One region of the Massilia suwonensis genome, then DNA from elsewhere that is predicted to be linked to it. Evidence: riboswitches for the same ligand, from Rfam matches in the RefSeq annotation. Region 1 holds a riboswitch; the other holds the start of a gene.
The links. Region 1 has a riboswitch for cobalamin ahead of ACFPQ5_RS20620 (TonB-dependent receptor). Riboswitches for the same ligand answer to the same signal wherever they lie in the genome.

Region 1 (4,002 bases):
GCGCCCACCGCCGCGCCGGCAGAGACGCCGAGCACATAAGGATCGGCCAGCGGATTGCGCACCAGCGCCTGCATCATGACCCCAGCCAAGGCCAGCGCCGCGCCGGTGACGAAGGCGCTGCTGGCGCGGCCCAATCTCAGGTCGAGCAGGGTCGCCGCCATGCCGTCGGGCGTGCCGGCCAGCAGGCTGGCCAGCGCGCGCGGCATGTCGGCGAGGGACACCGGCACCGAGCCGGCCAGGCCCGCGCCCAGCAGCGCCGCCAGCGCGCACGCGCCCAGCAGCGCCAGCGTGGCGCGCCTGCGTGCGGGCGAGGCGGCGGCGAGCACGTTCACGACATCAGAAGTCGTAGCGCGCCGACAGCTTGAGCTGGCGTCCGTCGCTCGGATAGATGCCGCTGCGGCAGCCGAAGGCCTGGCTGTAGTACTGGCGGTCCGCCAGGTTCAGGCCATTGACGGCGAATTCCCAGGCGCCGACCTTGACCGCATAGCGCGCGTCGACAGTCGTGTACGAGGGAATGCGCGCGCCGCAGTCGTTGGCGAAGTCGCTGCCGTAGCGCTGGTTCGAGACGTACTGGACACCCAGGTCGGCCGTCTGGCCATTCCCCGGCAGCCAGGCCAGGCGCGCGGTCAGCACGTTCTTCGGCACCAGCACCATCTCGCGGCCGGCATTCGGACCGTCGGTGAATTCGGCCTGCACGTGCTGGACGTGGCCGCTCAGGCGCAGGTTGGCCGGCAGGTCGGCGGCGGCGTCGAGTTCGATGCCCTGGCGGCGGGTCGGGTCGAGGTTGGTGTTGGCGCCGAAGGGAGTGAGCGCGGTCACGGTCGGATCGAAGAAGATCTCGTTGCGCAGGCGGTGGCGGAACACGCGTGCCGATACCTGGCGCGCCTTGTCGCCGACCGTCACGCCCAGTTCCAGGTCGCGCGAGGTTTGCGGTTCGAGCAGGCCGGTGCTGGAACGGAAAGCGTTTTCATCGGCATTGGCGATGCGGTAGCTCTGCCCTGCCTTCGCGTGTACGGTGACGCCGGCCAGCGGATCGATGCTGCCTTCGAGCGTCCAGGCGTTCAGCGAGCGGCTGCCGTTCGGCGGACCGGAGAAGGGATTGCCGGCCTCGAAGGGGGCGCTGCTGTCCTTCTTGAACTTTTCGTGACGCCCGCCCACGGCGAGGCGCGCATTCCAGGCACTGTCCCAGCGCATCTCGTCGCGCAGGTAGAGTGCGTTCGAACGCTGGCGGACCCAGGTGCCGAAGCCCAGGTCGTCGCCGCGCTCCCAGCGGATCAGGTCGACGCCGGCGACGGCCTCGTTCAGCAGGCCGCCGGAACGGGTGATCTGGCGCAGGCGCGGCGAGAACTGGGTCTGGCGGCTGCGGTAGGCCGACTCCGAAATGAAGCCGCCGAAATCATAGTTCGAGCTGACTTTGCGTTCGCGGTGCGACAGCTCGGCGGCCAGTTCGACGCTGCCGATGCGCTGTTCGGCAAAGGCGGTAACGCGGTCGGTGGACAGCGTGCCGAAGTCGGTCGGGGTATTGGTCTGGTGCGGATTCTGCTCGAACTGTTCGATCGTCAGCGAACCGGGGAAGCGCTGGTCCTGGCGCGCGCTCTCGACGCGCAGGCCGACGCGGGTCGCGTCCTGCGCCCACTGGACGCCGCCGCTGATGCTCTTCTGGCGGAACTGGGCATTCTCGCGGTCGTTGTGGGTGCCCTGGCGGTCGGCCGCGATATCGAAGGACAAGGGACCCTCGCCATGGCGCAGCGAGGCGCGGGTGTCGAACTGGTGGCGCTGGCCGGCCTCCATCACGACGGTACCGTGGTAGCCGGCTTCTGCGCCGCGTTTGGTGATGATGTTGATCACGCCGCCGGTCGCGCCTTCGCCGTACAGCACGCTGCTGCCGCCGCGCGTGATCTCGATGCGCTCGACGGTGTCGACGGGGATGGTGGACAGCACGGCGTCGGTCAGTTCGTTTTCGTTCATGCGCACGCCGTCGACCAGGACCACCAGGTTCTGGGCGCTGTTGGTGCCGAAGCCGCGCAGGTCGAGGCCGAAGTCGGGCGAGCCGGTCAGGCTCTGGCGGCCGTACACGCCGCCGATCTTGCGAATCGCGGCGTTGACGTCGTTGACGCCGGCAGTACGGATTTCCTCGGCCGTGATGACGGTCGCGCCGACGGGCGGCAAGGCGGCGTCGCTCGGAAAACGGGCGCCGGTCACGTGGACGGTGGTGAGGGCTTGCTCGTCGGCGTGGGCCGCCGCGGCGAACAGGGAAAGGGAAACGGCGCAGGCCAGCGCGAGCGGCTTGAGGGCCGGCGCGCTGTTCGAAACAGCAGCAAAAGTCATGTTGTAGTTCTTCGATAGGGTGTGCATCCGGCCTGCGTCCCCGCAAGTCGGATTCAACGGACGTCGCCATGCGACGAGGTCCACCTGTCCTGGCCGGTATCCGGGCTGGCAAGCGGGACCGCCTCACCTTCCTGCACCTGTGGCACAGTGGTTTTCGAGGCGGCCTGTCGCCGGAGCGACGCTTGTTGACCGTTGCGGGGGCAGCACACGTTGGCCGGGCGCCGGAGGCGCCGTGGCGTCGTGTTTCCCGTTTAACTGCGCATGCGGATTGCGTGCGCGGGCACCAGAACGGGGTGCATTATATACCTGTCAACGCAATGAGGTCGAAGGTGCGGGCGATTCACACGGTGAACCGCGTGGGCTCGGAGAGCCCACCCTACAACGGCTGCGCAGCGTAGCGTGGGCTCTCCGAGCCCACGCGTCACGCGGCCGATGAACGATCGAAACGCTGTTACGTCCCGCGCTTCCCGCGCATCGCCTCTTCGGCCTTCAACGCCGCCTTCTCGGCCGCGATACGCGCCTTCTCTTCCATCTCGATCCGGTGCGCCTCCAGACGGGCCGCACGCGTCTCGGGGGTTTCGAGACTGATGCGCCCAATCGCCCCGCTGCGGTAATCGTGCAGCAGCACGTGCGCCGCCTTCTCGACGTCGAACTCGCCGCCGCGCACGCGGAAACCGCGGCGCGCGGCCACGTTCTCGACCACGCCGATGCCGTCCAGGCCCTCGGTCTTGAAGCCGTAACGGGCGGTGAGCAGCTGCGGATAGCGCTCGAGCAGGACGTCGCCCAGGAAGAAGGCGACCTCCTCCTCGATCAGCGCATTGGTGCCGATCGCATGGCTGGCGGCCAGCATCAGGCCGTCGCTGGCCATCTCGATCTTCGGCCACATCAGGCCCGGGGTATCGACCAGCACCGTGTGCTTGTCGAGATACAGCTTTTGCTGGGTCTTGGTGACGGCCGGTTCGTCGCCGACTTTCGCCACGCGCTTTTTCAGCAGCGCGTTCATCAGCGTCGACTTGCCGACGTTCGGGATGCCCATGATCATGATGCGCAGCGGCTTGGTCGGCACGCCGCGGTGCGGGGCGAGCGACAGCGCCAGCGCCGGGATGCGCGCGACGTCGGCCGGCTTCTTGGTCGTCATCGGATAGGCGGTGACGCCGGGCTGGGCATCGTAATAGGCCTTCCAGGCTGCCGTCGCAGCCGGGTCGGCCAGGTCGATCTTGTTCAGGATTTTCAGTACCGGACGCTGGCGAAACTTGCGCATGCGGTCGACCAGCGGGTTGCAGCTCGCCTCGGGCAGGCGCGCGTCGAGGACCTCGATGACGAGATCGACGAACTCCATCTGCTCTTCCGCCTGCTTCTTGGCGGAGTTCATGTGGCCTGGGAACCATTGTATCGACATGCTGTGCTTTCAAATTTCTGCGAACGAGGCGGTATTTTACGCTGCCCATGCTTCCAGCGTCCCGCCCGGATGTGGTTCTGTTTCCAATAGGAATGATTTCGGCTTGATTCGTTGCAATATCGAGTCAGGCTGGACGGGCACGATGGGAAGACGGCCGTTCCCGGCCGCTCGCATCCACCGTGAAGGAGAAGCAGATGAGGCAGTTCATGCACCTTGCGCGCAACGTCGAGGTATGGATCTTCGGGGCCTTTGCCGGGCTGGCCGTGGTGGCCTGC
Region 2 (4,002 bases), on a different contig from region 1:
ACGGACGCCGCCTTAGCGGATGCCGTAGCGCAGGCCGGCGAACCAGCTGCGTCCGCCGGTGCCGTAGGCGCGCGCCAGCTCATAGCGCCTATCAAGCGTGTTGTTGACGCGCGCCAGCAGCGACCAGTCGGCGTCGATGCGCCAGGTGGCGTACAGGTTCAGCAAGCCATAGCCGCCCAGGCGGCGCAGGTTGGCGGCATCGTCGAAGCGCTCGCCCGAGAGCTGCCACTCGGCGCCCGTGTCCAGGCTGCCCGCCACATATTCGGCCTGGAAGTTGGCGTGCCGGCCGGCGCGCCGCGCCAGGCGCTTGCCGCTGGCGTTGTCGCGCGGGTCCTGCCAGTCGGCGCTGGCGCGCAGGCGCAACGCACCGACGCGCGTAGCCGCTGCCAGCGTCACGCCTTCCAGGGTGGCGGAGGCCACGTTGTAGGCGCAGCTGCCGGTACGGCCGTCGCGCCGGTCGGGGCAGGGCGTGGCCGAGACGATCATGTCGGTCAGGCGGTTGCGGAACCAGGTGGCGTCGACGCTGGTGCCGGCGCGCTCGTAGCGCAAGCCGAGTTCGGCGTTGCGCCCGCGTTCGGGCTGGTTGGTGGGCACGCCGTAGCCCGGGTAGTACAGCTCGTTGAACGTCGGGGCGCGGAAGCTGGTACCGACGCTGGCCGTGGCGCGCAGGCCGTCGTCGAACTGGTAGCCGTAGCCGGCGGCGCCGGTGTTCTTGTCGCCGTAGTGCGAGCGGTCCTGGCGCGCGCTGAGGTCGAACAGGTGGCGCGCGCGGCGCAGCGCGTAGGCGGCGGCGTACGAGTTGGTGATGCGCGCGCGTCCCAGGGCGGCGGTGGAGCTCGACTCGACGCTTTCCTTGCGGTGGCCGTAGAGCAGCTGCAGGGTGTCGCGGCCCAGCGTCAATGTGTTCTGCCAAGTGAACTCGTCCTGCCGGGTGTCGATCTGGCTGGCGCCGCTGGCAGCGCTGCTGGTGAAGCTGCCGGACTTGTCTTCCGAGCGCGCGAGCTGCACGGTGCTGCGCCAGTTCGGCAGCAACTGGTTGCTCATGAAGGCGGCGGCGGTATCCAGATCCTGGCGGCTGTAGGCCTCGAAGCTGCCGGCGCCGTTGTCGTACTCGGCGCGCAGGCGGCTGTGCAGGAACTGGGCGCCGACTTCGTGGCCGGGCGCGAGTGCCAGGGTGACGCGGCCGCTGGCGCTGCTGCGGCGGTAGCCGTCGTCGTCCGGGTTGTAGCCGAAGGCGCCCGGCTGGGTGGCCGAGAAGCCGTCCGAACGTTCGTGGCCGGCGCCGATGGCGTAGGTGACGGCATGCTCGCCGCCGCTGGCGCCGGACAGATGGGCGCTGGCCTGGCGCGTGGCGTCGCTGCCGGCGCCGATCGAGGCCGCTGCCGCGAAGCCCGGCTCACCCCTGCGCGTAAAAATCTGGACCACGCCGCCGATGGCGTCGGCGCCGTACAGCGTGCTCAGGGGACCGTAGACGATTTCGATGCGCTCGATCGATTCGAGTGGCACCGCATTCCAGCTGGCGCTGCCGGTCGTGGACGAGCCGATGCGCACGCCGTCGAGCAGGACGACGACCTGGTTGCTATTGGCGCCGCGCAGGAACAGGCTGGTGTTCGCACCGGCGCCGCCGTTGCGGCCGATCTCGATGCCGGGCTGGCGCGCCAGGATGTCGGCAATCGAACCGGCGCCGGCGCGGGCAATCTCTTCGGCGTGGATGACGGTGGTGTCGGCAATGACGTCGACGGCGCGCTGTGGCATGCGGCTTGCTGTGACGACGACGGTATCGACAGGGGTGGTATCGGCGAACGCACAAGGCGCAGCCATGGCGAGGGCGAGCGACGAGACGGCCGCTTGCCGTGAAACGTAAAAGTGCATGATGGTCTATGGTTGGACAACCAGCCCACGTCCCCGTAGGCCAGATTGAACAGAAGCGCGCATGCAGGGCATGGCACGCTTCCACCTTTTGGCCGGTATCCGGGCTGGCAAGTGAAGCCGTCCGACCTTCCCATGCGAATGCACAGTGGTCTGGGGAGACGGTTGGCCGCGTGAACGCGGTACTTGCTTACCGTTGCGGGGGCAGCACACGTTGGCTCTTATCGAGCTTCGTGTTTCCCGTTTAACTGCGCCTGTGAACACAGGCGCGAGCACCAAAACGCCGCAATTATACGGCGTTGTCAATCTTTCAGCACAAGCATTTCGCCGTAGGCGATGCGATGCGGGGTCGATGCGGCCTGCAGCGCGGCCTGTTCGGGCGCGGCGCCGCCTTGCATGGCGGTGAGCAGGCGCATGGTGCCGGCGTGGCAGATGACGAGTGCTTCCGGGTGGCCGGCGGCGTACAGGGCGTCGCGGAAGGCAGTCACGCGACGGGCTACCTGCAGCAGGCTTTCGCCGCCGCCGGGACGGTAATGGAGCAGGTCGGCGTTCCAGGCGTCGACCGCATCGCGGCCGATGTCATCCCAGCTGCGTAGTTCCCAGGCGCCGAAGTCCATTTCGGCCAGGCGCGCGTCGAACACGACCTGGTCGCCGGCCAGTAGGCGGGCCAAGCCCGCACAACGTCGCAGCGGACTGGCATATACGGGCAGAGGGCCGGGGAATCCGGCGTCGCTCAACGTGGTATGAACGCGCCTTGTCTCTTCCGCGTTAGCCGGCACGTCGGCGCTGCCGTAGCACACGCCGGCTGCGACATCGGGACGAGGATGGCGGACCAGCAGCAGGCGCATGCTCAGCGCAGCGCGCCCTGGCCCAGGCTGGCCAGTACACCAAGGTAGATCGCGACTTCTGCCAGCTGCTGGACGGCGCCGAGGCAGTCGCCGGTATAGCCGCCGATCCGGCGCTGGAACATGCGCGCCAGCCAAAGGGCGGCCAGGCTTGCGGTCAGAAGGCTGGCGCCGAGTGCCGCAGGCGAGAGCGCGCCGACATGCAGCAGCAGCACGGCGGGCAGCAGGGCGGTGCAGGCGGCGATGACGAATTCGCTGGTCTGCATCTGCTGCGCCATCGGCTTGGCCTTGCCCTCGGCGCGCGCGTAATCCATGCGCCAGATGAGCGAGGTCGCGGCGAGGCGCGACAGCGGGTGCGCGAGGAACAGCGCGGCAATGGCGCTGCCAGGCGGCAGCATCGCCAGCGCCGTGCACTTCAGGCCGAGCATGCAGGCGATGCCGATCGCACCGTAGGCGCCGACGCGCGAGTCCTTCATGATCTCGAGTACGCGTTCGGGATTCAAGCCGCCGCCGAAGCCGTCGCAGGTATCGGCGAAGCCGTCTTCATGGAAGGCGCCCGTGATGTAGATCGAGGCGGCAGTGGAGAGGACGGCCGCCACCGGAGCCGGCAGGACCAGCGCGGCAAGGAAGTACACCGCTGCGGCGACGGCCGCGACCACGCAGCCGACCAGCGGAAAATAGCGCGAGGATTGATGCAGCCAGTCCGGCTGGAAGCCGACCCAGCGCGGAATCGGAAGGCGCGTGAAGAACTGCAGGGCGATGAAGAAGAGGCGCAGCTGCTGCATGTAAGGCTGACTTTCAGGCCGACTGCGTGCTGACCTGGGCCGAACCGAAGGTCGCCATCTGGTCCAGGAAGTTGACCGCCGCATGCAGCAGGGGCAGGGCGAGCGCGCTACCCGTGCCTTCGCCCAGACGCAACCCGAGCTGCAGCAGCGGCTGGGCGCCGAGGTAATCAAGCATGCGGCGATGCCCCTGCTCGTCGGAGCAATGGGCGAAGACGCAGTAGTCGAGGATAGCCGGCTGCAGCCTGGCGGCGACCAGCAGCGCGCTGGTGACGATGAAGCCGTCGATGAGCAGGACCTTGCGCAGCGCGGCCGCCTGCAGCATGGCGCCGGCCATCATCGCGATCTCGAAGCCGCCGAAGGTGGCAAGCACTGCCAACGGTTCGCTCACCTGGGCGTGCGTGCGCGTCGCGCTTTCCAGTACCGCCTGCTTGCGCTGGACGCCTTCGGGTGGCAGGCCGGTGCCGGCACCGACGCATTCGGCCAGCGGCATGTTCGCCAGCTTG

Region 2: linked by a shared signal. The riboswitch ahead of ACFPQ5_RS03445 (TonB-dependent receptor domain-containing protein) and the one ahead of ACFPQ5_RS20620 (TonB-dependent receptor) in region 1 are both predicted to bind cobalamin.

What each region holds. Positions count from the first base shown of each region.
Region 1 covers NZ_JBHSMR010000014.1:55,431-59,432, reverse strand. The annotation lists gene ACFPQ5_RS20625 (FecCD family ABC transporter permease) at 1-332, opposite strand, end outside; gene ACFPQ5_RS20620 (TonB-dependent receptor) at 337-2,355, opposite strand; cobalamin riboswitch at 2,403-2,631, opposite strand; gene ylqF (ribosome biogenesis GTPase YlqF) at 2,780-3,727, opposite strand; gene ACFPQ5_RS20610 (hypothetical protein) at 3,922-4,002, shown strand, end outside.
Region 2 covers NZ_JBHSMR010000007.1:884-4,885, reverse strand. The annotation lists gene ACFPQ5_RS03445 (TonB-dependent receptor domain-containing protein) at 13-1,755, opposite strand; cobalamin riboswitch at 1,946-2,164, opposite strand; gene ACFPQ5_RS03440 (histidine phosphatase family protein) at 2,172-2,717, opposite strand; gene ACFPQ5_RS03435 (adenosylcobinamide-GDP ribazoletransferase) at 2,720-3,499, opposite strand; gene cobT (nicotinate-nucleotide--dimethylbenzimidazole phosphoribosyltransferase) at 3,513-4,002, opposite strand, start outside.